Regions from separate parts of the Paenibacillus sp. FSL L8-0340 genome, predicted to be linked through region 2. Evidence: predicted binding sites of a transcription regulator. Region 2 holds the regulator's gene; each other region holds the start of a gene.
What was found. The regulator Rex, encoded in region 2, represses fermentation and respiration genes when NADH is low (regulators of the CRP and FNR family bind a similar motif). The targets are predictions, from matches to a motif close to TTGTGAAATATTTCACAA.
Positions count from the first base shown of each region.

Region 1: a site for Rex is predicted at 2,648-2,665, ahead of NST07_RS08405 (phosphoketolase family protein). Genes of this name have one in related genera too.
Region 3: a site for Rex is predicted at 3,391-3,408, ahead of pflB (formate C-acetyltransferase). Genes of this name have one in related genera too.
Region 4: a site for Rex is predicted at 3,714-3,731, ahead of qoxA (cytochrome aa3 quinol oxidase subunit II). Genes of this name have one in related genera too.

Region 1 covers NZ_CP151967.1:1,835,479-1,843,124, reverse strand. Annotated here, with positions in the region: gene NST07_RS08405 (phosphoketolase family protein) at 147-2,531, opposite strand; gene NST07_RS08400 (GntR family transcriptional regulator) at 2,798-3,520, opposite strand; gene NST07_RS08395 (hypothetical protein) at 3,756-3,935, shown strand; gene NST07_RS08390 (methyl-accepting chemotaxis protein) at 4,091-5,155, opposite strand; gene NST07_RS08385 (FIST N-terminal domain-containing protein) at 5,168-6,199, opposite strand; gene NST07_RS08380 (hypothetical protein) at 6,281-6,451, shown strand; gene NST07_RS08375 (hypothetical protein) at 6,448-6,741, shown strand; gene tyrS (tyrosine--tRNA ligase) at 6,873-7,646, opposite strand, start outside.
Region 2 covers NZ_CP151967.1:4,905,879-4,913,524, forward strand. Annotated here, with positions in the region: gene NST07_RS22345 (AAA family ATPase) at 1-490, opposite strand, end outside; gene NST07_RS22350 (hypothetical protein) at 483-1,025, opposite strand; gene NST07_RS22355 (hypothetical protein) at 1,359-1,544, opposite strand; gene NST07_RS22360 (DUF5590 domain-containing protein) at 2,106-2,624, opposite strand; gene NST07_RS22365 (amidohydrolase) at 2,686-3,987, opposite strand; gene NST07_RS22370 (redox-sensing transcriptional repressor Rex) at 3,974-4,666, opposite strand; gene dinG (ATP-dependent DNA helicase DinG) at 4,756-7,617, opposite strand.
Region 3 covers NZ_CP151967.1:5,194,703-5,202,348, forward strand. Annotated here, with positions in the region: gene pflA (pyruvate formate-lyase-activating protein) at 165-905, opposite strand; gene pflB (formate C-acetyltransferase) at 1,042-3,303, opposite strand; gene adhE (bifunctional acetaldehyde-CoA/alcohol dehydrogenase) at 3,564-6,185, opposite strand; gene NST07_RS23810 (extracellular solute-binding protein) at 6,628-7,646, opposite strand, start outside.
Region 4 covers NZ_CP151967.1:1,077,779-1,085,424, reverse strand. Annotated here, with positions in the region: gene NST07_RS04925 (MFS transporter) at 1-1,449, opposite strand, end outside; gene NST07_RS04920 (TetR/AcrR family transcriptional regulator) at 1,602-2,219, shown strand; gene NST07_RS04915 (polysaccharide deacetylase family protein) at 2,341-3,471, opposite strand; gene qoxA (cytochrome aa3 quinol oxidase subunit II) at 3,977-4,993, shown strand; gene qoxB (cytochrome aa3 quinol oxidase subunit I) at 5,037-6,980, shown strand; gene qoxC (cytochrome aa3 quinol oxidase subunit III) at 6,977-7,573, shown strand; gene qoxD (cytochrome aa3 quinol oxidase subunit IV) at 7,575-7,646, shown strand, end outside.

The sequences.
Region 1 (7,646 bases), 3.1 Mb from region 2:
TCCCTCTATTTTACCACATGGATACCAGTCAGCTTAATAGAACAAATCCCAGCCTAAGCCCCATTCAAAAAAAGTGCCTGCCCCTAATGCATACCGGGACAGGCACCTTCAACTTCATCATACATTTACAAGCAGATTTCTTAAACTTATTTCAAACTCTTCCAGACCCAATTCTCCACTTCCGGCAGGTCAATGCCCTCTTCACGGATATACTCATAATGCTTCTTAACCATAGCATCCATCTCATCCGCGATGGCAGTGTGTTTGTCAGCTGCAGGCAAGCTCAGAACAGCTTCCTTCGTCAGATCGAAACGGTCCATCTGATTCAGTACACGCATATCGAACGGAGTCGTGATGTCGCCGTTCTCACGGTAGCCATGCACATGCAGGTTATGATTGTGGCGGTCGAAGAACAAGTCTTTAATCAGGCCTTCATAACCGTGGAAAGCGAAGATGACCGGTTTATCCTTTGTGAAAAATTGATCAAACTCATCGTCGGATAAACCACGCGGATCAAGTTTCTGGCTTCTCAGCTTAAGCAGATCGACCACGTTGATATAACGGATTTTCAGCTCAGGCAATTTCTCATGCAGGATAGAGATGGCAGCCAAAGCTTCAATCGTAGGTTCGGTACCTGCAGAAGCGAATACAACATCAGGCTCTCCGCCTTCGTCCGTGCTGGCCCAGTCAATGATCTTGAGTCCTTTATCAACCAATTCCTGCGCCTCTTGAGCCGAGAACCACTGTGGACGCGGATGTTTGGACGACACAATCAGGTTGATCTTTTGACGGTCGTTCAGGATGGTGTCAAATACAGCCAGCAGGGAGTTGGCATCAGCCGGCAAATATTCCCGGATGAATTCCGGTTTTTTGTCAGCCAGATGACCCAGCAAACCCGGATCCTGGTGCGTATAACCATTATGGTCCTGCTGGAACACAGTTGAAGTTGCGACAACATTGAGTGAAGGGATATCAGCGCGCCAGCCTTGATCGGTTGCTTTACGCAGCCATTTGAAGTGCTGGGTAATCATCGAGTCCACAACACGCAGGAAAGCTTCATAACTTGCAAAGAAGCCATGTCGTCCGGTTAGTACATAACCTTCCAGCAGTCCTTCCGCCTGATGCTCCGATAATTGGGAATCAATCACACGGCCATACGAGGCGAGGAATTCGTCATTAGGTTCATTAATTTGATCCAGCCATTGGCGTTTGGTCACTTCAAACACAGGTCCCAGACGGTTGGACATCGTTTCATCCGGTCCAAAAATCCGGAAGTTGCGGTTATCTTCATTGAGCAGGACAACCTCTTTCAGGTATTTTCCGAGAACGGCCATATCCTGGGCTACTACTTTACCTGGAACGGAGTTATCAAGCACATAATCGCGGAAATCCGGCAGGCGCAAATCTTTGATAAGGTTGCCAGCGTTGGTAACAGGATTCATCCCCATACGTCTGTCGCCTGTCGGCAGGATTTCGGCAAGCTCTGCGTTCAAGCGGCCGTTCTCATCAAATAATTCTTCCGGTCTGTAGCTGTTCATCCATTCAAGCAAAGCTGGAGCATGCTTCATATTTTTCTGGTCAACCGGAATTGGCACCTGATGGGCACGGAACGAACCGGTATTCGGCACACCGTCCCATGCTGCCGGTCCAGTCCAGCCTTTAGGGGAACGGAAGACGAGCATCGGCCATACCGGGCGGGTAAGGTCGTTATTTTCACGCGCATTTTTTTGAATGGCTGCAATTCTTTCGACGATGGTATCGAGTACCTTCGCCATTTCCGGATGCATATGTTCAGGGTCTTCGCCTTCAACAAAAAACGGCTCCCAGCCCATGCCTGTAAAGTAAGCGGTGATTTCTTCCTTCGATTGACGGGACAGAATCGTCGGGTTGCTGATTTTAAATCCGTTCAAGTGCAGAATCGGCAAAACAGCGCCATCTGTGACAGGGTTGATGAAGCGGTTGGAGAACCATGATGCGGCCAGTGGTCCGGTTTCAGCCTCACCATCTCCCACAACAACAGCAGAAATCAAATCCGGGTTATCCAGAATAGCGCCAGCGCCGTGGGATAAAGAATAACCCAGCTCGCCGCCTTCATGGATAGATCCAGGAGTTTCTGGTGCAGCATGGGAAGCAACGCCGCCAGGGAACGAGAATTGTTTGAACAGTTTTTTGAGACCCGGGATATCCTGCGTAATTTCCGGATAAATCTCAGTATAGCTTCCGTCCAGATAGGAATTCGAAACCATGACCTGACCGCCATGACCCGGACCTTCAACATAGAACATGTTCAAATCATATTTAGTAATAACACGATTCAAATGGGCATAAATAAAGTTCTGGCCCGGAATAGTACCCCAGTGTCCGATAGGTTTAATCTTAATGTCAGCATCTTTTAAAGGTTCTCTTAACAACGGATTGTCTTTCAAATACAGCTGACCTACCGAAATGTAGTTGGTTGCACGCCAATATGCGTCAAGCTTTTCCAGATACGTTTTAGACGAATAATCGACTTTCATGGTTGATAATCCCATTTCATCCACTCCTATATATATATATTGTTGCTTATTGCCATTCTTTTTCTCTACAAATACATCATACCTCTGCTCAAAATAAATACAACCTTTTTGACAAGTGATACGGTCCAATTTTGTGAAAATTTGAACATAGTATGAAAAACTCAGGAAAAAGGCTGTCAGAACACGGTTATATTGAAATTTATGTAAATACGTTACATCCACAAAAAAGTAAAGGATACAAAAAAATAAGACCGGGAAAATTCCCGGTCTTATTTTGCTCCTTAATGAACAGAAACAAACGTATTAAATTTCAAATATTGATAATGAAACCGCATATGGGAAAATTCAAAGGGAGTACCATTGTCCAAAAAGAAAATCCCCTCCATAATGCCAACAGGTTCATTTTCTTTCAAGTGCAGCAGCTCCTGATCCGTGGACAAGGACGGCTCGGCAAAAATAGATAAAAATGATTTGGTTACGGCCAGGTTCCGCGAGTCTTCCAGATAATTAAAAATGGAGCCCTCGATAATCGTCTGGTTTAAATCCTGGACGATTTTTATCGGGATATACCCCGTCTCTATCATAAAGGGATCATCATCGAACAGGCGCAAGCGGACGATTTTGTATACAAAATCATGGGGCCCCAGGAACAAATCCCGCTGCAATTCTTTGGTTGGCGGAATGACTTCGAAATTCAATACTTTGACTTTAGGTTTCTTGCCATGCATCTGGAAATTGTCGGTGACACCCAGATTGGAACCTTCGTAATTGAAGATGGATTCGTTTTTTATGTATAAGGGGTTAATAAACGTGCCTGAACCTCGTTTTTTGAAAATGATTCCGACGCTTTCCATTTTGGTTAATGCGCGCTTGATGGAGCTGCGGCTAACCTGATACGTTTCGCTAAGACTGCGTTCATCGGGTAATCGCATATCCGCAAACTGTCCAGCAAAGATTTTCATTTTAAGGTCATCAATTATTTGCTTGTAGACAAATTGTGTCATGGAGTACTCCCTCTCAGGTCTTCTGTAACAATTGATATGTATTCAAACAACCTCTTCTGTACTAACGAAAGGGTATGGATTAAAAATCAATATTAACTATATCATAATAATGAGATGGTTTATACTTTTCTCCACCCGATTTCTGCTAAATGAGGAAGTTTTATTTCAAAGAAAAACCTGATGATCTGCCGAAATATAAGAATGTGGCTATTTTTCCGGAGAGGGGGAGTTTATTATGCATATTGAAATCGTCAAAAGTCTGATCAGCCAAGTAACTGAAGAAGTCTTCTCAGAGAACAAGGATGCTATTGAGAAGGATGGAATTCAGAAAGAAAGCGTTGAATTGGCCGTTCAGTTATCCGCCTTAACAACAATAAAGATCCTTGAAAAACTTGAACTTATTGATAAAAACTAAACGTCTGTCTATCTATATTACATACACACTGACTTAGACAAGAACGCAAGCAACCCGCAGCAAGGGAATAATCCTTACTGCGGGTTGTTTTATTGACTTATTTCACGCGGCGGACCTTTTTACTTACCATTAAAACCGCTCTTTACAAACGGGCCTTATTCACGCCGGGCGGCTGTATCTCCCTCTTCATCAAGCTGCCTTAGCTCCGCTATCTGATGCAAGTGATTCAGCATCTGCTGAAAATGATCAGCTTTTTTCTGAATCGTAAGGACAAGCATCTCAAACTGTTCGGAATCCTGTCCTGATTTCTCTATGACATGCAGCAGATCGGCATTGATGCGTTCCACATTTTCAAGGCTGCTGTCCTGGGAAACCTGTATTTTCTCCAGATGCTGGAATACCTCTTCCTCCGCTTCGACGATCTCGTTCATATAAACGGTCGATTGGCCGATCCGCTCGTTCGTCTCTGCCATGGCCCGTGTTCCATCACTGGACTTGTTGTGCAGCTGTTCTATCACGCCTGTCATCCCCGACAGCGAACCCATAATTTCTTCCACATGGCTGCGGGTCCGGTCGGCAAGATTGCGGATTTCTGAAGAAACGACCGCGAACCCCCGTCCATGCTCACCAGCCCTTGCCGCCTCGATGGCTGCGTTCAGGGACAGCAGATTGGTCTGCTCAGCGATTTCCGTAATAATGCCTGCCAGCTGCCCAATACTCTGAAAATGCTGGTTTAGCTCTTGATTTAAAGACACAAACTGGGTGAATATCGCCGAGGCTTTTTGCATTTCAGCAGATATCTGTACGTTGGCTTCCTTCGCATATTCAATTTTGTTTGAGGAAAACGCGAGACTGCCATACATTTCATTGATAAGCCTTTCAGTTTGCTCGCTGTTGGCTTTCAAATGCTCCAGCAGCCGCTGAGTTCCGCCGATCTGGCTGATCATCTCTCCGCTTCCCGCGCGCAGAGCTGCAAAATCCTCTACCATCCGTCCCTCTTCCTGGAGGATGAACCCGGTTTCGCGGCTGATCTGCTCCGCCAAGGAATAGGCATGAATGCCATAGGATAATGGCTTGGAGACGGGATTCAAATCATTACAGGTGCTTGATTGGCCGGGCATACTGTCCTTTTCTGTCTGGATGACGCTGCCATGAGTTTCTATATCCGCGTCACGGCTGCTTTTCCCCCATGAAGCACGCAGCTTGTTGATCCATTGCATAGTGAGTCCCCCTTAGCCGACCAGCAGTAATACCATTGTCTGGTTGGCATGCTTTGTGTAATATTGCTCCCCGTAGCTGATGAAGCCGGCGGTGTTCCCGCAGAACCCGATCATCTTGTCGTCAAATCCTGCCCACAAGCCATCCCGGAGGAACAGCCTGTCGCGCAGCGTACAATTGATGTTGAGTACAAAAGCAGGCTTAAACGGAATCTCACGCAGCGTCTGCTCCAGCACCACAAGCGGGTCAGCCGCGCTAAGCACCTCCAGATAAGTGCTCGGCATCAATTGGCTGTAGAAGGTAATAGACTTGTCCGGATTGATGACCATCGGAGATGCAATAATCAGATCGTCTTCGTATCTTTTGCCCAGCGGGTTGCTCAGGAAATGTCCGGCTAACAGGTCTTCCTTCACATCCAGCACACGCGCATATTCTTCCGCCGCCGGGCGGCCGTTAAACGAATATACCGTTCGTCGAAACACATCCGCTTCTGTTACCAGCAGTTTCATTCCGGTCGGAACGTATATGTTTTCTTTGATCAATGCGGTACGGGCGGTCAAGTTGAAAAAGATTCCCAGGTTGCGCACCCGGCGGCTTCCGATAAAAAGATAGGTCTCTCCGCTCTCATCATCCGCTGCGCTTCCGCCAAGCACCTTGAACTCTTGATCGATAAAATAAAGCGAGGAGAGAATCGTCTCCTCCATTGCAGCCCTTCCGTCGCACAGCAGCAGCAGAAACGCATCCACATTGTCTTTTACTTTATGGTACGAGGCCTTGAGGTTATCGCCGCTGAGCACGGGCGGGTGCAGAATCTCCACAATATCGGCGATATCCGCATCGTATTCAAACCCCGAAACCACGCCGTTCCGGTAACCCTTCGGGGTATATTCACCTTTGGTCGAACATAACACGGCATTTGCAGGTGCGTGCGGGGACAGTTCCCTGACTGCACCAGCGGAGGCGAACAGCACGAGACCACGGCTGCTTGGCTTTTCCCCCAGATAACGTTTGACTTCGTCCAATGTGTCAAAAGATAAAGCTTTCATTATGTATAACAACCTTCTTTCGCGGGAAGCTTCCCTTGTAAACTGTTATTGAAAAATTTAGCTTTTATTTTCAATTCTCTAATGGTAAAACAAGAATGGGGATTGTTGTCTGTGAGCAATGTCGCAGGCAGCTTGAAGAATCACAATTCCAAGGCTGAAAAGGCATACGCCTATAGGTCAGTTGAGCGCATGCCCGAAAGCCTGTATGATGAACGTACAGTTACCCGAAAGGACAGGAAAGAAGGTGCATGATGACTTATTCACAGCGTTCAACCCACAGCGCAGCCTCATCTGACTTCACGTATCTGGAGTACCAGATTGGCATTGCCGGGGAAGAATTGAAGCAAGCTGAACATGCCGGAAAAGCTTGTGAGGCAGATTTGAACCGGTTAAGAACCTCTCCTGCGTATGACCCGGCGGCTGATGCCTCCGAGGAGGAGAAGCTGCTGGAGCAGGCAGCCAGACAACAAGCCTTAGCCGAAGCTATCCGCACAAGTCTCGCCGGACTTGAGGATGAGCTTGCGAAGCTTGAGGATGAATGAACATCTGATCAGCCAAGTGGAAACGGATAATTTATAGCGGGAAGCATATAAATACTTTTATTTACAAAAAGCCGCCGAACCTCTCAGGGTTCGGCGGCTTTGCCGCATGCGGGTCATCGCGTAGTACGCTATTAGGTCAGTTTCACCAGACTGTAATTTTTCTTGCCCTTGCGGATGATGATGAATCTTCCGCCGATAGCGTGATCAGCTGTAATCTCCACTTCAAGCTCACTCACACGCTCACCGTTAATGGAGATTGCTCCTTTGGTGATATCCTCACGCGCCTGGCGTTTGGACGGCTCAACCCCTAAGTCCACCAGCCATTCCACGATATTTTTCGATTCAGCGGCTGTGGTATAGGTCGGCATTTCCTTGAAGCCTTCCTCGATTTCGTCTGCGGTCAGGGAGCGGATATCCCCGCTGAACAGGGCAGCGGTGATGCGTTTTGCCTGCTCCAGCAGCTCTTCGCCATGAACAAACCGGGTCATCTCTTCGGCCAGTGCTTTCTGAGCTTCCCGTTTATGCGGTTCGGTTTGTACTTTTTCGGCAAGTGCTTCGATTTCCGTCTTACTCAGGAACGTGAAGTATTTGAGGTATTTCACCACATCGCGGTCATCGGTGTTGGCCCAGAACTGGTAGAACTCATACGGCGTCGTTTTCTTAGGATCAAGCCACACGGCACCCCCGGCGGTTTTGCCGAATTTGGTGCCATCCGATTTGAGCATCAGCGGGATGGTAAGACCAAACACCTTGGCTTCGCTGCCTTCTTTTTTACGGATAAGATCCAGTCCGCTCGTGATATTGCCCCATTGGTCAGAGCCGCCGATCTGCAGCTGCACATCCTCATGCTGGTACAGATGCAGGTAATCAATCGACTGCAGAATCTGGTAGGAGAATTCGGTGAA
Region 2 (7,646 bases):
CTGCACGGGTCCGGGCATCCTTGAACAAGTCACGGACACGTCCGGCACCGACACCGACGTACATTTCCACGAATTCACTGCCTGAAGCGGCAACGAACACGGAATTGGTATAATGAGCCGCAGCCTTGGCCATCAGCGTTTTACCAGTTCCCGGAGGGCCTGTAAGCAAGATCCCTTTAAGCGGACGAATCCCGAACTTGCTGATTTCTTCGTGCCGGATCAGGAAATCAAGCGCTTCCCGCAACTCCTGCTTCGCGTTATCCTGACCGCCGATTTCTTCAAACGTAAGCTTGGAAGGGCCATTCTTCTTGCGTTTCTTGTCCCCGCCCGCATTCACCGTCAACCCGCCGCGCAAATGGGCGATCACCAGGAGTGCACAAACCATACCGGCTGCTATGATGACAGGAATAATGTTAATGCCCACAAAAGCCATAAATATCAGCAGGACCGGAACAAATCCGGCTATAATCTCTTTCCACCACTTAGGCATTGTTCCACACTCCCATCGTTGCCGCTGCACGCGGTAAAATGATGAACTTGCTCTCTTCACCGTTGCTCAGGCTCACATAGACGTTGTTGTCATCAATTTCAGTTGTTGCAGTTACATTCTTGTATTCCTGAAATTGCTCTTTCAATCCATCTAGTTTAGCAGGTATAAGTGTATACTTTTTGCTTTCCATCGCTTCTGCTACTGAGAACATCGCTTTATCCCAATATTCGTCCAGCAGTTTACTGGAATGCTGATCAACGTCCAGCTTGAGCGACCGTCCATTAATGGCTGACTTGCCTTCAGTGTTCACGTATTGCACCAGCTCGCGCAATTTCGTGCCAGGTTTCAAATCCAGTTTCAAGGTTACCTCATTGCGGTTAATAGTAATATGTGAATGATTAACACCTTCATAAGCCGATACTATCTTATCAAGCGGCTCATGGACCGCAAATTGACGATAAGCATAAAAGCTGCCAAAGAGCAGTGCAGCAGACAACAGAGACGTTAGCAGTACAGGCACAAGACGCAGTTTCAAGAAACGTCCTCCTCTCAAGTTGACCAAACTTAAATATATGATTTGCAATAAATAGCGTGTCTAGCGCCCATCCGAGACTGACATGCTCTTAAGCATGTCTTAATACAAGTAGAAGTATATCACAGGTGTATATACGATTTCGCACGAAAGTGTGAATATATTTAAAATTTTTGATACTAATTTCTGGGCATTCCCTTCAATCCTTGCTCCTTTATCGGCAAAAAGGACCTGAATGATTAATCCATTCAGGCCCTTTTCTATTCTGCTAATATATTAATTTCTCCTGACTTCGATATTGCTATTTGTATATACTTCGTTATGTACTCAGTATCATCAATATATACCCACAGCATCCATAAACCCGGCGGCAAATGAAAGGACTGGCAAGGCTATTTCAAAGGAAAGGATAATAAAGCCAAGAGCCACCAGCTTCCTCCTTTTGTTCATTCTCCCATATTTCACTGCTCCCAATCCAACTGCAAGAGAAACTACGTACACCGCTAACGTTAAATAATCCACGACCTTCCCCCATCATCAACTAATTTTATCTACTGCTTGTTACAATTTTCTCACCTTTCAAGAGTTCAGACAGTTTGTAATATCTTGCACCCATGGAATTCTTCTCCATAGCCCCCCCCTGAATTCTCTGCGTTATGTAATTCTTGATTCTGGCAGCCAGCTCATGCTGAACCCAGGCGTTTTTTGCGGTTTCTCTGGAACAGGACAACGTAATATCGCGCCTTATTTTATGTACTCCTGCCTCAAGCATTTCTGAGTTCACCTGAACAAAATCATAATCTTCTTTGAAAGCCGGTGGGTCTACGGGGTTCCGGCGGTTTAACTCTTTAGCAGCAACCGGATCAAATTGGGATACCTTGAAAAAAGATAGGATATAAATTTCACAAAATGTCAGAGTAAAAAAATGCCTATCGCTCCTACAGTTCCAAAATTCCCCTCTGCTGCTTTTGCCTCGGTTGCGCTTTAGTTCAACTTATTAGCAATATTATGCAAAAAAGCGGACAAGCACTGGTCCGCTTTGTCCGCTTTGTCCGCTTTTCATTTGTTATTGCAAGCCTGCCTCTACTTGCTCGGCAAAGTATATCCATCCCCGATTGCTGTACCATCCGCAAAACGAAAGAACTTGTAATAATAACGTCCCTCCTGCTTGTAAAAAAGCTGCCAGGCGTACTCTCCATTATATACTCCCGGAAGCAGCCGTTTAATATCGACGCCGGGTAGCTGGGAGGCTATAATGGAGCGGATTTGCTTCTCCGAGGTTCCTTTGGCCAGCTCTTCCGCATAAACTCCGTTATCACCGCCGGCCGGCTTACCGTCTACGGTGAAACGTACCCACACCATCAGATCCGTACCGGCTTTATTTTTCCCTGTCAGCACCCAGTACACTGAATTTTCGTCCCATACCGATTTTTGCGCCTTGGATATCTCAGTAAGTCCCGCCCGGGTCTTGGCAACTTCTTTGGCCGCGCTGCGTTCATTCCATTGGTCCTTCATGATATAGGCATAAAATTGGCTTAGACCGAACAAAATGAGCAGAAACAGAGCGATCCCCAGCAGAAGCCATTTTTTCCTTTTCCTCAAAATGCAGCTTCCTTTCCTTAATATATGAAACGTCATAATGTCAACTACGGCGGCAGTCGAATTAACGCTTCAGCAGCCCTTCAAAAGTTTCTTGCGCCTTCCGGCGGATTTCTTCCTCGTCCAGTGTTAGGCACTGACCATGCTTCACAATCTGCTTGCCGTTCACCCAGACATGCTCGACATCCTTGGCGCTGGCCGAATACACGGCGTGGGAGAGCAAGTCGCTATGCGGCAGTAAATGGGGCTGGTCGATATCAATCGCAATAAAATCAGCCTTCATCCCTGCTGCAAGGCGGCCCACCTGGTTCAGGAAGATTGATTCCGCCCCGTACTGCGTGGCCATCAGCAGCGCTTCCGGTGCGGGAACTGCGGTAGGATCCCCGCTGACGCCCTTATGGATCAGTGCTGCAAGCCGCATTTCCTCGAACATATCGAGATTATTGTTGCTTGCCGCCCCGTCCGTACCCAGCGAAACTTTGACTCCGGCTCTCAGCAGCTCAGGCACCCGCGCAACCCCGCTGGCCAGCTTCAGGTTGCTGCCCGGGTTATGGGACACCCCCACCTTGTGGCGGGCGAGGATTTCGATCTCCTCATCGTTCAGATGGACACCATGGGCGATTAAGGACGGGCGGGTGAACATTCCCAGCTTCTCCAGGTGCGCTACAGGACGCAGGCCGTAATCAGCGGCATTCTGCTCCACTTCACGCAGCGTTTCCGACATATGCGTATGCATCGGCAGGTCCAGATCATGTGCTGCCTGCACAAACCGCATGAAAAAGTCCGGAGGACAAGTATACGGGGCATGCGGTGAAATCATGGTTGTAATTTTGCCGTCAGCCTTGCCGTGCCAGTTGCGGGCGAACGCAACAGCTTCCGCAAGCTTCTGGTTCTGCACCTCTTCAGGACATAGACCAATAACACCGCGCATCAGCACCGCACGGATGCCGGAATGTTCGACCACCTCGGCCACCCGGTCCATATGATCATACATATCCAAAAAGGTGGTTGTGCCGCCTTTCAGCATCTCCAGAACGGATAAGGAAGTGCCCCAGTAGACATCATCTCCCGTAAACTTCTCCTCCATCGGCCACATTTTCTCCTGCAGCCAGGCTTGAAGGACCATATCATCCCCGTAGCCGCGCAGCAGCGACATCGCAGCATGGCCATGGGTATTGACCAGACCCGGCATGAACAGCAGGCGGCTGCCGTCGAGCGTCACTGTGCCTTGTTCAAAAACGGGTTTCTCTTCCCCTATGTATGTGATCAAATCATTTTCTATAGTCATATAACCGCTCAGGACCGGCTTCTCGCTTCCGGGAACCAGAAAACGTCCGTTTGCAATTATCATCTTATTGCTGCTCATCTGTAATTCCTTCCTTTCCATCATGTAAATAATACGCCAGACTTTGCAGATCAGTCGTAAAGTCGGCAGCATGAATCCGGATGGTTGCAGGTGTCTTCAGAATGACCGGTGCAAAATTCAGGATCGCCTCGATGCCCGATTCTACCAGAATATCAGCCACATTCTGTGCCTCGCTGTCCGGTACAGTGATGATCCCGATCCGGATTCCCTGATCACGGATGGTCTGACTCAGCTCCTCCATTGGCTGAACCGTAAGAGAGTTGATCTTTTGTCCAATCTTGGGAGCGTAAGAATCAAATACAGCGGTGATTTTCATAGTATCCTTCAGATAAGCATTGTAATTGGACAAGGCATGACCGAGGTTACCGGCACCTACCAGGGCCACATTGATTTGTTGATCCAGCTTCAGAATATGACGGATCTTTTCGATGAGATAAGACACGTCATATCCAATGCCTTTTCTGCCGAAATCACCAAAATAGGCCAGATCCTTACGAATCTGCGCCGGATTAAGGTCCAGCTTCTGCCCGAGTTCCTGAGAAGAAACGGTTGAGATTTCACGCTTTTGGAGATCGTTCAGGAAACGCAGGTACACTGGGAGTCTGCGAACGACGGCCTCCGATATTTTATCCGATTTCATGTTTTCTCCTCCTAATTTAGAATTGCACTGACGCGATATCGTATGATAACCACGTGCAGTGCCCGCTCCACGAACGGGACACAGCCTATGGCACAAAGAGATAAAAAAAATTTATATACAATGACAGATTAGGAAACGCCGCCCTCGTCAAGCCATTCCGCAATCCGCGGAACCATCTGATCGGTAAGCATGTGCTCCATCTTCGGACCAGGGAGTGAATACAGGAAGTACTTCCCGTAATAAGCTTCGATGACCCTGGTATCATATACAATAACAATTCCCCGGTCTTGCGCTGTACGAACCAATCGTCCAAAACCCTGCTTGAACCGGATAACTGCTTGTGGAACAGACATTTTCATAAAAGGATTCTTCTTCTGGGCCTGCAGAAGCTCTGCCTTTGCCTCAGCAAGCGGATGATTCGGCGGCTGAAACGGCAGCCTTACAATCGCAAGACAGGTCAGCGCCTCGCCAGGGATGTCGACTCCTTCCCAGAAACTGCTTGTTCCAAGCAATACCGATGCAGAGCTGTCCTGAAAACGCCGGATCAGCTTGCTGCGGCTGCCTCCCTCCACACCCTGGCCCAAAACCGTAATGTCCTGGGAAGCCAAGGCCTCTTTCAGCGGATCATAAACCTGGCGCAGCATTTTGTAGGAGGTGAACAGCACCAGCATCCGCCCCTTGGTCGCCGCCGCCGCTTCAGCCAGCGAATGCACCAGCTTGTCTACAAAACGCGCATCGCCTACGCTGCCCTTAACACTGGGGAAATCGCGCGGGATGACAAGCAGCGCCTGTTCACGGTACTTGAACGGTGAAGGCAGCAGCGCTGTCATGAGACGCCCTTGCTCTGAGGCTTCAGAAAGACCAAGGTTGTCAATCATGAACTGAAAGGACTTGTCGACCGATAACGTGGCCGAGGTCAGCACTATGCTCTTCTTCTTGTCGAAGAACAGATCCTTGAGCTGGCTGCTTACATCGACAGGCACGGCGTAGAGCTGAAGCGACTTGCCCCGGTAGTTGCCGCTCCCTTCCATCCAGTACACGATATTATCGTCACTGAGACCCATAAAGAAGCGGATTTGTTCCCGGATGGATGCCAAATCCTTGAATAAGCCTCCGATATCAGTCACCAGGCTGTCCGAAGACGATTGACTCTCCGTATCGCGCATCTCGCTGAGCATTTTGTCACCCCTGCGGATGATGTCGCTCAGGGCTAAGTGCAGCGTATTCTCCAGCGCCGCCAGCTCTTCCCAATCTTTGGGCTTGCTGCCGGGAAGCAGGCGTGTGACCAGCTGGCCGGCTTCACCTGCCGCTGCATCGCTGCGTTCGGGCAATAGGCCGAACAGCTTGTCGCTCAGTGTATCCCAAGTTTCCTTCACGGTAAGCAGGTCGGGATAGATTTTATCAATTACGCCGCTCCACTCCGAAGCCTGCTCACTGCCCGAGGACTGCAGAGTCTGACGCAGTGCCGGCAGCTGGCCGCTGCGGCTGTCTTTATACAGCCTTGTAAGCGTGTGAGCTACCGTGAAATACTTCATTTGCATGCCCAGATGCTTGCCCGCCACATCCTCCAAATGATGGGCCTCGTCAATGACAAGATGCTCATAAGCCGGAAGCAGCTGGTGCCCGGCTTTGACGTCTGCGAACAGCTTGGAGTGATTGGTAATGACCACATCGGCAATCCCTGCTTCATGTTTGGCCCGGTGGTAGTAGCATTTGCGGAACCACGGACAGGAACGGCCCAGACAGGAATCGGTATCACTGGCTACCGTCTCCCAGAAATCCCCGCCGCGACCGCTCAAATTCAGCTCCTCATCGTCACCCGATTCCGTCTGGGTCAGCCATACGATCATTTGCGCTGCCGTAAGCGCTTCTTCCCGGGGACTTACGAAGTCTTTTTTATTTATTTTATGTTCAAACTTGCGCAGACACAAATAGTGCCCTCTCCCCTTGAATATCGCAGCCTTAAACGGGAAAGGCACAACACTGGTCAGAAGCGGGATATCGCGTTCGCGCAGCTGATCCTGAAGGTTAATGGTATGGGTGCTGACCATAACCTTCTGCCCGGTACGTACGCTCTGATAAATGGCCGGCAGCAGATAACCGAGCGATTTGCCGGTTCCGGTGCCTGCCTCGATCAGCAGATGTTTGTCCTCCTGAAGGGCCGTATTCACTTCGCCAATCATGATCTCCTGGGCTTCCCGGCTTTCATATTGCGGAAGCGTATCCTTAAGCCGTTTGGTCACCTCGGCCATATAATCCCCAAAGGATACATTCTCCACAGGATTGCCAACACCTTCTTCTCTTGGAGGCGCCAGCTCAGTCCAGTCGCCTACAGCCAGTGCAAGCTGACGGTAAAAATTCAGCTCTCCTTCCGGCTGGAAGGTCTCCATCTCGTGCTCCCGCAGCAGGCCGTCAAAATACCAGGCCAAGTCACTGTCTTCATCGGCAAACAGCTCGTTAAGACGCTGAATGGTCAGCAGAGGCAAACTATACAGCTCTTCGAGACATTTAAGCAACACAATCGCTGTAGCTTCTGCGTCACTGTCCGCCTGGTGCGGACGGTCATGAGTGATGCCAAAATGGTTACTTACCGCACCCAGCTGATAGGTCGTTAGTGACGGAAAGCATATTTTAAGGAAATCGATCGTATCCAGAATCCGTCCCTGAAACGGCAAATAGCCGCAGCGGTCTAAAGCATTCTGCAAAAAATGGAAATCAAAAGCAACATTATGTCCAACAAGCACTACATCGTCAAGCAGCGGGACGAGCTCCATCATCATCTCATCCAGCTCTGGCGCATCCTTCACATCTTCATCGGTGATACCGGTCAAGCCCGTAATAAAAGGAGGAATCGGTGTTCCGGGCTTGACGTAAGAACCATACACCCGGGAGATGGACCGGTCTTCTTCTATAATGGCAAGGCCAACCTGGATGATCTCACCCACAGATTGGGTTCCCGTAGTTTCAAAATCAAGCACGGCAAATTTCATTATAAGTTCTATTCCCTTTCACTTGAGAC
Region 3 (7,646 bases), 290 kb from region 2:
CCTTGCGTCATTAAACCTCTACACAAAATCACTATTCCTGCAAAATAGTCCCTTAATATGCTGAAACATAACATGCCTTCTGGATCATTAAAAAGCAAAAAAGCCGTTTCCGCAGTACATAAGCTACTGCAAGATACGGCTTCGGCTTCCTATAATAAGTATCATCACTTAACAAGTGCTGTCTCGTTGCGTCCTTCTTCAATCAGCCGGTAAGCGCGCTGCACTTCTTCTTCGGTCGGTGAGGGTACCCCTTCTAGCTCATAGGGACGGCCAAGTTCTTGCCATTTATAAATCCCCATTTGGTGATAAGGCAGGATTTCAAACTTCTCTACCCCATTAAGCGTTCCAATGAATCGGCCGAGATTCAGTAAATCCTCTTCCTTATTATGGATGCCAGGAACGTACACGTGGCGGATCCACATTTTACGGTTATGATCCGACAACCAGCGGGCCAGCTTCAATGTACGATCATTCGATTTACCGGTCAGCTTAATATGCGCTTCATCATCGATATGCTTGAGATCGAGCAGCACAAGATCAGTAACATCCAGCAAATCGCTGATCTTCGAACCATCATTATAGCCATTTGTATCCAGTGTGGTGTGCAGATTCCAGCGCTGTTTCACTTCAGTGAACAGTTGTTTGACAAAATGCGCCTGCAGCGTTGGTTCGCCGCCGGATACAGTAAGCCCGCCACCTGAAGACTTATAATAATTCAGGTAAGGTTCGATTTCCGCCAGCACTTCCTCGATGCTCATTTCTCTGCCTTCATTAAGCCCCCAGGTATCCGGGTTATGACAATACTGGCATTTCAATAAGCAGCCCTGCATAAATAGAACAAAACGGATACCAGGCCCGTCTACGGTCCCGAACGTTTCTAAGGAATGTATATGTCCATTAGCCATATGATGACTTCCTTTCGAAAAGAACTTAAAATTTTAATTAATTTTTAGCAAGATTTTACCGCCCCCTGAATCAAGGGCGGTATCACCTCACTCCTATTACATCTTATACAAGAACTGTATTACACAGTTAATTTAATTACATTGTACCGTGGAATGTACGGTTGATAACATCCAACTGTTGTTCACGGGTCAGCTTGATGAAGTTAACAGCATAGCCGGATACACGAATGGTCAATTGAGGATAGTTCTCCGGATGATCCATAGCATCGATCAGTTGTTCACGGTTAAACACGTTAACGTTCAAATGCTGAGCGTTGTTGTGGAAGTATCCGTCCATCATGAATACCAGGTTGGACTTACGGGACTCTTCGTCTTTACCCAGCGCCTTAGGAACGATGGAGAACGTGTTGGAAATACCGTCTTGTGCCTCGGAATACGGAAGTTTGGCAACAGAGTTCAAGGAAGCCAGTGCGCCTTTCTTGTCGCGTCCGTGCATTGGGTTAGCACCTGGAGCGAACGGTTCACCTTTCTTACGTCCGTCAGGAGTAGTACCAGTCTTCTTACCGTAAACTACGTTCGAAGTAATGGTCAATACCGATTGAGTCGGCATAGCATCACGGTAAGTTTTGTGTTTGCGGATCATCGACATGAAGGTTTCAACCAGTTCAACCGCGATGTTGTCAACAGCATCGTCGTTGTTGCCGTAGCAAGGGAATTCACCTTCGGTTTCAAAGTCGATGGCGATGCCTTGTTCGTTGCGGATCGGTTTAACCTTTGCAAATTTAATTGCGCTCAGGGAGTCAGCAGCAACGGACAGGCCGGCGATACCGCAAGCCATCGTACGCAGAATGTCACGGTCATGCAGCGCCATTTCGATGCGTTCGTAGGAATATTTGTCATGCATGTAGTGAATGATGTTCAAGGTGTTGACATAAGTCTTAGCCAGCCACTCCATCATCGGTTTGAAGCGTTTCATTACTTCGTTGTAATCCAGATATTCGGAAGTGATCGCAGGGAATTCAGGTCCAACTTGTACGCCTGATTTCTCGTCTACACCACCATTGATCGCGTACAGCAAAGCTTTCGCCAGGTTGGCGCGGGCGCCGAAGAACTGCATTTGTTTACCGATGCGCATTGGGGATACGCAGCAAGCAATTGCGTAATCTTCACCCCAATATGGACGCATTACATCGTCATTCTCATATTGGATAGCGCTGGTTTCGATGGAAACCTTGGCACAATATTTTTTGAAGCCTTCAGGCAGTCTTTCGGACCACAGAACCGTCAAGTTAGGCTCTGGAGCAGGTCCCAGGTTGTACAGGGTATGCAAGAAGCGGAAGCTGTTCTTAGTTACGCGTGTTGTTCCGTCTTCAGCCATACCACCGATGGATTCCGTTACCCAAGTAGGGTCGCCGGAGAACAGTTCATTATAGTCAGGCGTACGCAGGAATTTCACAATACGCAGTTTCATTACGAAATGGTCAACGATCTCTTGTGCTTGTTCTTCAGTAAGTGTACCTTCTTCAAAATCGCGCTGTGCATAGATGTCGAGGAAGGAGGATACACGTCCCAGGGACATTGCAGCACCGTTTTGCTCTTTTACTGCTGCCAGATAACCGAAGTATACCCATTGAGTAGCTTCTTTGAAGTTGTTCGCCGGTTTGGAAATATCAAGACCGTGAGCGGCAGCCATTTCTTTCAGCTCGCCCAGAGCACGGATTTGTTCCGACAGCTCTTCGCGCAACCGGATTACTTCTTCAGTCATGGAATCAACTTCAAGCTCGGTTTGTTGTTGTTTCTTGTCTTTGATCAGGAAGTCGATACCGTATAGAGCAATACGGCGGTAGTCACCGATAATACGTCCGCGGCCGTAAGCATCAGGAAGACCTGTAATAACGCCGGATTTACGTACTGCTCTCATGTCAGGTGTATATGCATCAAACACGCCTTGGTTATGCGTTTTGCGGATATTCGTAAACATTTCGACAATGTTGTTCGGAAGCTCGAAGCCATAAGCTTTGGTGGCATCGATCATCATCTTAATACCGCCGAACGGTTGAATAGAACGTCTAAAAGGAGCATCAGTCTGTACGCCTACAATTTGTTCCTTGTCCTTGTCGATGTAGCCTGGCTTGTGGGAAGTGATGGTGGAGACAGTATCCAGGGAAACGTCCCATACGCCGCCTCTTTCTCTTTCTTCCTTGCTCAGCTGGGAGATAATCTTCCACAGTTCAGTAGTGTTGCTGGTAGGACCCACGAGGAAATCTTCGTTTCCTTCATAAGGCTTGATGTTCTTGGAAATAAATTCGTTAACGTCGACTTTTCTGGCCCATTTACCTTTTGTAAAACTTCTCCAACTTGACTTCACTTCTTGTACATCTTTTTCAATCACCGACATGCTAAATCCCTCCATTTATATTTATTATATTTGTAGAGATCGCGGGCTTGAAGGTTAATCCCGTGTCTCGTGATCCCAAAGATATGGTTGTAATTAAATTCACAATCGCGTCTTCATAACTGGGACCGTTCTTTATATAAACATTTTAGTTTATTTTCTGAAAAAGGACTGTGACAAATATCACCTTTCCGGTGATATTTGTCACTCCCATTCCCTTCCATATCAACCTATAACCTTATCCTTTGCTAAGCAATCACCAATTAGTTGTCGAATCTTCCGTAGAATGCGTTGCGGTATACATCAGCAAGTTCAGTAACCAGCGGCAGTTTAGGGTTGGCAGTAGTACATTGGTCTTCAAATGCACGGTCAGCCAGATAGTCTACGCGGGATTCGAAATCCTTAGGATCAAAGCCGAGTTGTTGGAACGACTCTTCAATGCCCAATTTTTTGTTCATGTCGCGGATTGCATTGATCAGGCTGGTTACGCCTTCTTCGGTAGTGCGTGCAGGCAATCCCAGAATACGGGCGATTTCTGCATAACGTTCGTCAGCTACAAAGTGCGAGTATTTAGGGAACGCAGCAAACTTCGTTGGTTTCTTGGCATTGTAACGGATAACGTGTGGCATCAGGATGGCATTGGTACGTCCATGAGCCGTGTGGTATTGACCGCCCCATTTGTGCGCCAAGCTGTGGTTGATGCCCAGGAATGCATTAGCAAATGCCATACCAGCCAGCGTCGATGCGTTGTGCATTTTTTCGCGGGCAAGTTTGTCGCCTTCAAGTGCGGATTTCTCCAGGTATTGGAATACCAGCTGGATGGCTTTGATAGCCAGACCATCGGTGTAGTCACTTGCCATAACGGAAACATAAGCTTCAATCGCATGTGTCAATACGTCCATACCTGTATCAGCAACAGCAGTCTTAGGCAAGCTATATACAAACTCAGGGTCAATGATCGCTACGTCCGGAGTCAGCTCATAGTCTGCAAGCGGATATTTAGTATTATTTGCAGTAGTTTTGTCAGTAATAACCGCGAAAGAGGTTACTTCCGAACCTGTACCCGATGTTGTTGGAATAGCTACAAATTTCGCTTTGTTGCCGAGCTTAGGGAATTTGTATACCCGTTTGCGGATATCCATGAACTTTTGTTTCAGACCGTTAAAGTCAGCATCCGGGTGTTCATAGAACAGCCACATTCCTTTTGCAGCATCCATTGGGGAACCGCCGCCGAGTGCGATGATGCAGTCCGGTTGGAATCTGTTCATCATAGCTGTACCTTTTTCCACGGTAGTTGTCGATGGATCCGGTTCAACTTCCGAGAACACTTCGATCGCTACAGGGGTCTGGCGTTGACGCAGGTAGTGCTCTACTCTTTCTACATAACCCAGTTTAACCATCATAGGGTCAGTGATAATTGCTACGCGGGTAATATCAGGCATTTTGGCCAGGTATTGAGTGGCTCCCTTTTCGAAATAAATCTTATCAGGCACCTTAAACCATTGCATATTCACGGTACGACGGTTCACCCTTTTCACATTGATCAGATTGATGGCAGTTACGTTTTGCGATACCGAGTTGCGTCCATAAGATCCGCAGCCCAGAGTCAACGAAGCGATATTGGTATTGTAAATGTCGCCGATGGCGCCATGTGTTGAAGGCGAGTTAACAAGAATACGTCCAGTTTGCAGACGGTTCGAGAACTTCATGATAACTTCTTCATTGTTGGAATGGATAGCCGAGCTGTGTCCCATGCCGCCGAATTCAACGACTTGAGCTGCGCGTTCAATCCCTTGGTCAGCGTTCTTAACCTTGTAGCAAGCCAGAACCGGGCTAAGTTTCTCAGCGGACAGCGGGTACTTGGTGCCTACGCCTTCGAGTTCAGCTACCAGAATCTTCGTTCCGGCAGGAACCTGGATACCGCACATTTCAGCGATCTTCACAGCGGATTGACCTACGATTGCCGGGTTAACCGCACATTTTTCTACATTCATTGCGCCGTTAGTCAGCTTAGCAGCTTCTTCTTTATTTACAAAGTAGCAGCCATTTGCGATCATTTTCTTTTTCACTTGGTCAAAAATCGCTTCTTCAATAATAACAGCCTGCTCGGAAGCACAAATCATACCATTGTCGAAAGTCTTAGAAAGAATAAGGTCGGTAACCGCTTGGTCGATATCAGCACTTTTCTCAATGAAGGCAGGTACGTTACCAGGGCCTACGCCGAGAGCCGGTTTACCGCAGCTGTATGCCGCTTTAACCATTGCAGATCCGCCTGTTGCCAGGATAAGAGCGACGTCCGGATTGTTCATCAATGCGTTTGTTTTGTCCATTGTCGGAAGCTCAATCCATTGGATACAGTTCTCAGGAGCGCCTGCTTTCACAGCTGCATCATGAAGAATTTTTGCTGCTGCGGCACTACATTCTTGCGCTGATGGATGGAAACCGAATATAATAGGGTTACGTGTCTTAGCGGCAATCAGTGCTTTAAACATCGTTGTGGATGTTGGGTTGGTTACCGGTGTGATACCCATTACGATTCCGACCGGCTCGGCAATTTTTTGGAAGCTGTCATATTTATTATCTTCAACGACGCCTACTGTTTTGTCGTATTTAATTCCGTGCCAGATATATTCAGTTGAGAAGATGTTCTTCGTAATTTTGTCTTCGTATACACCGCGTCCTGTTTCTTCTACAGCCAATTTTGCCAGGTACATATGCTTGTCGAGCCCAGCCAATGCCATTGCATGAACGATTGTGTTAACTTGCTCTTGATCCAGGGCCATGTATGCTTCTTGAGCTTTCTTTGCTTTATCCACCAAAATCTGAATATACTCTTCAGCGGTGGTTTGTTTCACTTGGGCGGCGACTTCGTTTTTAACTGCCATCTCCCTCGTCCTCCTGTCAATTTTTAGTTGTTTTTCTCTACACGTTTATCTTATCACATCCTCTCCAACATTTAAAGTGAAATCTTTCACAAAGTATAAAGTTTTTTTTGATTTGTTTTCAAAGCGCTTTCATTTAATCATATTCAGGTATTATTTCCATTTTATATGGTAAAATTCGTTTATATTTGTCCAATCTGCGAACAGCAAAATAAGGACTCTAACCGTATGAACCCGTTATAGGGCTTCATAAAACATTTTTTTGCTATTTATTGCTAATTACATCTATATTTCTTTATCTCATTCCTCCCGCCTTATCCTTGATTTCCTCCTCCCTCACCTAACCTTTGGAGAACTATTTACAGCAAAAAGACAGGGGAACAACGTCCCCTGCCTCTTCCGCTTTTTACATTTCATTTATAAAAATTCCCATTTTATAAACTTCCTACTCTACTTTAATAGTATCAAAGAATTTCTCCTGCACAGTTTTAGCAGCAGTATCTAGCTGTGCTTTGGAGTCGGTTCCTTTTTTGGAGAACAGCTCCTGAATCACATTGGACAGGGTTGCATAATAATCTTGAGTATTGTACTGTGCTTCCGGTTTGCCGTCCAAGAGGGCCATAATATCCGGGTTATATTGGTACACGATATCGGAATACTTGTCATATACCGCCTTTGTCTTCTTGCCGAACTCGGAATCTGCAGCATAGTAGTCCAGAAGCGGCGGGATGAAGTATTTGCCGTCCGCTTTACGCTGCTGCAGAATAGCGTCGAGCGCATCAAGTCCTTTATCTGAGAAATAATCAAAGGTAATGTAACGGAACGCCATCTCCTGCTCGTCTTTTGTAGCGTTAGGATTGATGACCAGATAGTCTCCGCCAAGTACTCCGGTATGCTTGCCGCCTTTTTCAAAAGCAGGCATCGGATAGGTCAGCACATCTGCAGGCTTCAATCCCCCTTGGTTCAGCGCTTGCTCAATAACTCCGTCGGAACCCGCCATTACCATGGCCGTACGTCCTTGTTGGAATGCACCTACAGCATCACCCCAGCCAAGTGCCCAATCCTGAGGAATGGCTTCTGCTTCCCATCTCAGCTTCTTGTAGAAGTCCAGCGCTTTCACACCTGCATCGGAGTTGAAGGTTGCAACAACCTTGCCGCCTTCAACTTTTTGAATTTCTCCGCCCGCTTCGAACAGGAAGTTGGTCCAGTTCCAGCCTGCTTCATTGCCTTTGCCCATAGGGGCAATACCGGAAATTCCTTTTTTGGCATCTGCTGCACCTTTGGCTGTATTTAGCATATCATCCCAGGTCCAATCCATTGCAGGCACCGCTACACCTTTGTCATCTAGCATTTTTTTATTGATCATTGTCGTGGTAACATAACCCTTCTGTGTTACCCCATAGACTTTACCGTCAATAATGAACTGGTTTTGCAGCACCGGATTGATCTGATCCTTGTATTCAT
Region 4 (7,646 bases), 3.6 Mb from region 2:
ATCCGAAGGGGCAAGCCGGGCAGCAGCAAGCTCCGCCTCCTTCAATACCTTCCCGGAGGTTTCAGCCGGTGAGCTTTCCCCATTGGCCAATGAACCCGCCGCATCCGCAATCACTGTTTTGAGAAAGGGCTGGAGCACAGCATCCTTCTCCACTGCTTTCACCGCGCGGACGGAAGCCGCATGCAGCCCGTCGCTGGTATTTTGCTGCAGCACAGTAACGATAATAGCTACCCCGATCACACCCCCCAGTGATTTTGCCATATTCGTAATCCCCGATGAGATTCCCACCTTTTCCTCTGGCACGTTGCGCACGGCTGAAGACATCACTGGTGCCATGGTGAAGCCGGTGCCGATACCGGCCACAACCAGACGGATCAATACTTCCGGAAGCGTTGAGTCTGCATGCAGTCCGCTTAATGAATACATCGCTCCGGCCATCATAATCATTCCAACCGCCCCAAACAGCTGGCTGCCGTATTTATTGGACAACGGCCCGGATAGGGCTGAGCTGACGATCGAGCCCACCGCAAGCATGGAAAGTACAAGCCCGGCCCGCAGTTCGGTCATCCCCATCATCCGGGTCAGGAAGAAAGAGGTCAGCAGAGAGATATTCATCAGCCCCGCACCAACAAACAGCATAGTTAACGTTGCACCGTTAAACGGGGGAATTCTCAGCAGCGACAACGGGAGCATCGGCTCCTTCCCTTTCCACTGTGTGAGGAAAAAGAAGACGAGAAACAGAACCCCTGCAGCCAGCAGTAGCAGCGTCATCCGGGAGTTCCAGCCATAATCCTGAACTTTAATCAGCGCATAGGTAATAAAAAACATCGCCCCGGTTATCCCCAATGTTCCGCCATAATCAATGGATCGGCCTGCGGTCTCATCTCTGGATTCCTGTATAAACAGACAAGTAAGCACCACGCTCAGCACCCCCAGCGGCACATTGACAAAAAAGATCCATTGCCAGTTCAGATTTTGCGTAATAATCCCGCCAAGTGCCGGCCCGCTCGCAGCCGCAACGCCTGAAACGGCCCCCCATATGCCGATGATCAAGCCGTGCATCTCCTTTGGAAAGGTTGTGGTTGTCAGCGGAATGGTAACCGGAACAATGATTGCCCCCGCAAGTCCCTGAAGGACCCTTAATCCAATGAGCATCCCAAGTGATGTAGCAAAGCCCGCGAGCAGCGAGGTCACAGTAAACAGCACCACACCGGCGATAAATATTTTCTTCCGTCCGAATTGGTCAGCCAGTCTTGAAGCCGTGAGAATGAATACGGCAAACGCCAGATTATAACCATTCATCACCCAAGAAATTTGCGATACGCTGCCGCCAAATTGCCTCGTCATTTCAGGCAAGGCAATATTAATAATCGTCGTATCCAGCAGCGCCATGAAGAAACCCAGAACAATTGCCGTAAAAGAAAAAGCCCTACGCATTCTGATGCTCAATTTCATCTCTCCTTATATGTGAACTTAAGTTCATGTTTGAATTATATGAACTATAGTTCATGTTTGTCAATAATAAATTGAACTTTTGTTCAACTTTTGTTGACAGTAAAATTTCGCTCCTCTACAATCGGTTATAAGGAGGGGCTTTAACCATGAGTGAAATGGAAGACAAGACAAGAACACCGCGGCAGGACCGCAGCATCAAGACCAAGGAAGCCATCGTTCAAGCCGCCATGAGGCTTTTCTCGGAGAAGGGCTACCATCAGACCAATACGAAGCAGATTGCTGCGGCAGCGGGCGTATCCACCGGCAGCTTCTATTCCTATTTCATAGATAAAAGGGCCGTATTTATTGATGTGCTCAAGGACTATAACGAAACCTTGCAGGCTCGGATTGATGCCTATATGTCAGAGATCAACTTCCATAATCCAGATAAACACGCGCTGCTCACCCATTTGGTAGACAGCCTACTGCTCTCTCACGAGGTTTACATCGGATTCAATAAGGAGCTCTCCATTATGTATCTTAGCGATGACGATATTACGCAACTGATGGATGCCCAGTATGAGGTCGGCCGCGTCAGAACACTTCAATATCTTCAAATTGGCAAGGATGAGCTTAAAATTAACGATCTGGAAGCTGCTGCAATCCTCGTGTTTGAATCGATCAACGCCATTGTGGACGTGATTGCATTTTCGCCGCACCGTATTTCGATCGAAAGGCTGAAATCGGAGCTTGTCAATATGCTCGTAGGGTATTTGTACAAATGACGGGGCTATGCTGTCGGTACGGACAACCAACTCGCAGCACAAAAAAAGCGGCTTAAGCAGAAAACAATCTGCTTAAGCCGCTTATTACACTCTTTCTACCTCTTGCCGTAAACGCGGACGATCAGCGCTTATCCTTCCAGAAATTCAGCGGCTCCATATCCTTCGTAATAATCTCAAAGGTATAGCCTTCCTTCTTCAGTGTTTCGAGTACGTCCGGCAGCACTTTCAGTGTAGCTTTCTGATCATGCATCAGGATAACAGGATTGCTGTTGGACTTTTGCAGTTTATGGACCTGTTCCATAACCGTATTATAGATCCTGGCGCTGTTCTCCTTGTATCTCCAGTCGTTTGAGTCCACATTCCAATCCCATAGATGGAACCCTTGGCTAAGCACTCTGTCCCTGTAGGATTTGGTGAAATAAGGTTTGCTTCCGTATGGCGGACGGATCAGCGTTGTGCTGGAGCCGGTGATCTTCTTCAGCACCGCATTATCAGCTGACATTTCGGCAAGTGCTGCACCCGGAGAAGCATAAAACTTCTCTTTGCGGTGAGTCATACCGTGGAGTGCGAGTCCGTGGCTTTCCTCTTCAATTCGTTTTACTGCCGATGGATACCGGTTCATATTGGGTCCAAGCATAAAAAAGGTCGCCTTTACCTCATTTTTACCCAGAATATCCAGCAGTTGCGAAGTCGTTGCCGATGGTCCGTCGTCAAAGGTAAGATACACTATCCTTCCTTGCTTGCCCGGGGTTGTCTCCGGAGCCGGCTTTGCGCTGACAATCGGCTTTAATTCGCTCTTGAATTGGCTTACGAACGCGACATCATCCAAAGCTGCCGATGTATCCCGCACTCTTAGTAAATATTTATCCGGCTCAAAGGTTATCATATACCCAAGATAAGTACTTATCCGCAACGGAACCATCAGCGATCCATTCTGCACAAAGCTACTTATTTGAACAATAGTATCATTCTGGAGTTTGGCACCTCCGTCATCTTTGAGCAGTAAAAGGGATTTGCCGCCTCCGGCGATCTGAACCCCGTCCTGAAGCATGGAAATGTTCCACTTCAGCTTCTGCGCCAAAGCGCGTACTGGAACATAATAGTTACCTTTTACAGAAACAGCTTCTATTTCCGTCAGTGTGTCGTTCACACCAAGACGTAATGAGGGATTCGTTCCGGCTGCGATTGCCGTATTCTGTAGAATACCGAAACATAAGAATAAAGACATGAATAACAGCATTGTTTTTTTCATTCGCACAAGCAGTAATCTCCTATCTATGTATATTTATCTATACTTTATCACACATAGATAGATTTGAATTTGAGAGATTGTAACCGCCCAAAGAATATCTTGTTACTTTTTCACAGTGACAAAAGACATATTCTTAATATTTATCAAAAAATCGCAACAATCGTCGAAACCTGTCGCGGCCGCAAAAAGCGGTTAAAATCAGAGTTTATTACACAAATTAATTGTGACGAAATTAGTAACATTTGTGAAAAAGTGAACAAAATTTGAACAACCTTAAAATTACCTTAAACCGCACCACTACAGTGATCTTTGTCATACCTTACGACATTTGTAACAATTCGATCACACATATTTAACTTGTTCGCCATTATTAAGGTCTTATGTGGCTTTATTGTAAAAATTTGTATTTTGCATTATGGGTAAGTAGTTCTTACTATAGATACAGGTTAATCTTTATTGGCTAATGAACGGCAATGAAAAGAAGTTTTGAAGGAAGGAGTTCTATATGAAAAAAAAGGGTCCGTTATACGCTTTGTTCCTCAGCCTAATCCTTCTTCTGCCGGGATGCAGTTCGCTCACCGTTCTGAATCCGAAGGGTCCGGCCGCACGCACTTTATCTGACACCATCATCCTGTCCATTCTGGTGATGATCGGGGTCCTGGCAGTTGTCTACATCTTATATATATTCGTACTGGTGAAATACCGGGCGAAAAAAAGCAACGAAGGTTACATTCCAGAACATGAGGAGGGCAACAAGGTTCTCGAAGCCATCTGGATTATTATCCCGATTATCATCGTAACCTTTTTGTCAGTGGTGACTGTAAAATCAACCCATGCGGTTGAAAATGTTGCAGAGGAATACAAGGACCAGAAACCATTGGTTATTTACGCCTCTTCTTCCAACTGGAAATGGCATTTCAGCTATCCTGAGGAGGGAATTGAAACCGTAAACTACGTCAATTTCCCGATTCACCGTGCAGTAGAGTTCAGACTGTACTCTTTCGGTACCATCACCAGCTTCTGGATTCCACAGCTTGCCGGACAGAAGTATGCGATGAGCGACATGCTTACAGAACTTAATCTCTCCGCTGACACTGCAGGTTCATTTATCGGCAAGAACTCGAACTTCAGCGGTAAAGGCTTCGCCCACATGGAATTCGAGGCGCTTGTGATGAGCGACAAGGAATATGCCGAATGGGTCAAAGAGGTTAAGGATACCGCGCCTAAGCTTACAGAGGATGAATTCAAAGGCCTGCTGGCTGCCGAACATCTTGGACGCAAAACCTATTCCTCCACCCACTTGGAGTTCAGCCCGCCGCCGGGAGACCATAGCGAGCATATGAGCGGGGATGGTACGGAAATGGATATGGATAACGGAAATATGGATCATCAGGATAACAAGGACATCCACCCTTCCCCTGAACCGTCCAGCCAGACCGAATTTGACAGCGAGCCCAACCCAGAGGTGAATGAGCCGCTTCCAAGCTCACCTGTAGAAGAACACACACACGAGGGCCACTAACTCGTTCACAGTTTAATGTAACAACCTGAAAGGAGCTACCCTAATGGATTTAGACAAATTTAAGGTTCACGGCGAACCCCTGATATACGGAGCAATGATCAGTATCGCTCTTGCGACCATCGGGATTCTCGTTGGGCTTACCTATTTCAAGAAATGGGGATACCTCTGGCGCGAATGGCTTACAACTGTAGACCATAAGAAGATCGGGGTTATGTATATCCTGGCCGCACTGCTTATGCTGTTCCGCGGTGGCGTTGACGCCATGATGATGCGTCTGCAAACGGCAGCGCCGGAAATGAAATTCCTCGATGCCCAGCACTATAACGAGGTCTTTACCACCCATGGTCTGATCATGATTCTGTTCATGGCCATGCCGTTTATCATCGGTTTAATGAACGTAATTATCCCACTGCAGATCGGCGCGCGAGATGTGGCCTTCCCGCGGCTGAACGCGGTCAGCTTCTGGCTCTTCTTCATGGGAGCTATGCTGCTTAACATTTCGTTCGTAATCGGCGGTTCGCCGGATGCCGGATGGTCGGCTTACTTCCCGCTGGCGAGTCTGGAATTCAGCCCTACGGTCGGTAATAACTATTACTCTCTGGCGCTGCAGATTTCCGGTATCGGGACACTGATCACAGGCGTTAACTTCATCGTGACGATTCTTAAAATGCGTGCACCAGGCATGACACTGATGAAGATGCCAATGTTCACCTGGTCCGTACTGATTACAAACATTATTATCGTATTTGCCTTCCCTGTGCTGACTGTGGCACTTGCCCTGATGATGTTCGACCGGCTGTTTGGTTCTCAATTCTTCACGATGGCCAACGGCGGGATGGATATGCTCTGGGCCAACCTGTTCTGGGTGTGGGGACATCCGGAGGTATATATCGTTATTTTGCCGGCATTCGGTATTTACAGCGAAATTATTGCCACCTTCTCCAAAAAGAATCTGTACGGCTACACTTCCATGGTTGTCAGTATGCTGCTCATCTCCCTGCTGTCCTTCCTGGTATGGGCTCACCATTTCTATACCATGGGCCAAGGGGTTATGGTCAACAGCTTCTTCTCCATAACTACTATGGCGATAGCTGTGCCTACCGGGGTTAAAATATTCAACTGGCTGTTCACCCTCCGAAAAGGGCGAATAACCTTTACGACCCCGATGCTGTACACATTGGCTTTTATCCCGATCTTCACTATCGGCGGGGTTACCGGCGTTATGCTGGCGATGGCCAGTGCCGATTACCAGTATCATAATACGATGTTCCTGGTTGCGCATTTCCACTACGTGCTGATTCCGGGCGCCGTGTTCGCCGTTATCGCCGGGTTCCATTACTGGTTCCCTAAAGTATTCGGCTTCCGCCTGAATGAACGTCTGGGCAAGCATGCCTTCTGGTGGATTATTATATCCTTCAATGTCACCTTCTTCCCACTGTTCTTCCTGGGACTAATGGGTATGACCCGTCGGATGTACACCTACTCAGAAGAGACCGGCTTTGGTCCGCTGAATATGCTCTCCTTCGCCGGTGCTGTCGGCCTGGCGATCGGATTTGTTATTCTGGTCTACAACATCTACTGGAGCACACGCTACATGCCAAGAGACACAACAAGCGATCCATGGGATGGCCGTACACTGGAATGGGCTACACCAAGTCCGATTCCTGCTTATAACTTTGCAATTGTGCCAAAAGTTCAGACGCGTGATGCCTTCTGGTCCGCGAAGCAGGATAATATTCCGCTCTTTGAAGATAAAATTACTAAAATCCATTTACCAAACAATACCGGGAAGCCATTTATCCTGGGTGTCATCTTCTTCTTCCTGGGCTTCTTCCTAGTATTCAGCATGTGGATTCCTGCCATCGTGGCCGGAATAGGCATCATCATCATGCTGGCTGCCATGTCTTTTGACCGGGATCACGGCTTCTACGTTTCAGCTGAAGAAGTTATTGCTACTGAAAAGAAACTGCGGGGTGAGACTGTATGAAAATAGATGCGTCCAAGCCGCTGGAATATTCAACAGAGGAGAACAGCAACAAGATTTTCGGTTTCTGGGTATTTCTCGGAGCTGAAATTCCGCTCTTCGCCACTTTATTCACCGTTTATTTAGTAATGGTCAACCGTTTCGCCAGCGGACCAAGCGGAAGCGAGCTGTTTGAAATCGGCCCGGTGCTGATTGAAACCTTCCTGCTCCTGTCGAGTTCGTTCACGATCGGGCTTGCGATCCATGCTATGCGTCACGGCTACAAGAAGGCCATGATGGTCTTTATGGCAATCACCCTGCTGATGGGCCTCGGCTTTATCGGCATTGAAATTGATGAATTCTTCACCTATGTTCATGAAGGGGCTACACTGCAAACCAGTGGATTCCTATCCAGTCTCTTCGTATTGCTCGGCACGCACGGTGCGCACGTCAGCTTCGGCTTTCTGTGGGGCGCAGCGATTATGATCCAGATCTGGCGTCAGGGCATTAATCCGGCTACCGCCAATAAAGCCTTTATCTTCTCGCTGTTCTGGCATTTCCTGGACGTTGTCTGGATCTTTATCTTCAGCTTCGTCTACCTGAAAGGACTGATGTGACATGATGAAGCAACTGTTCCCAATTCGCCATGTGATGGGTTATCTGGCCTCTCTGGTCCTTTCTGCCGCTGCG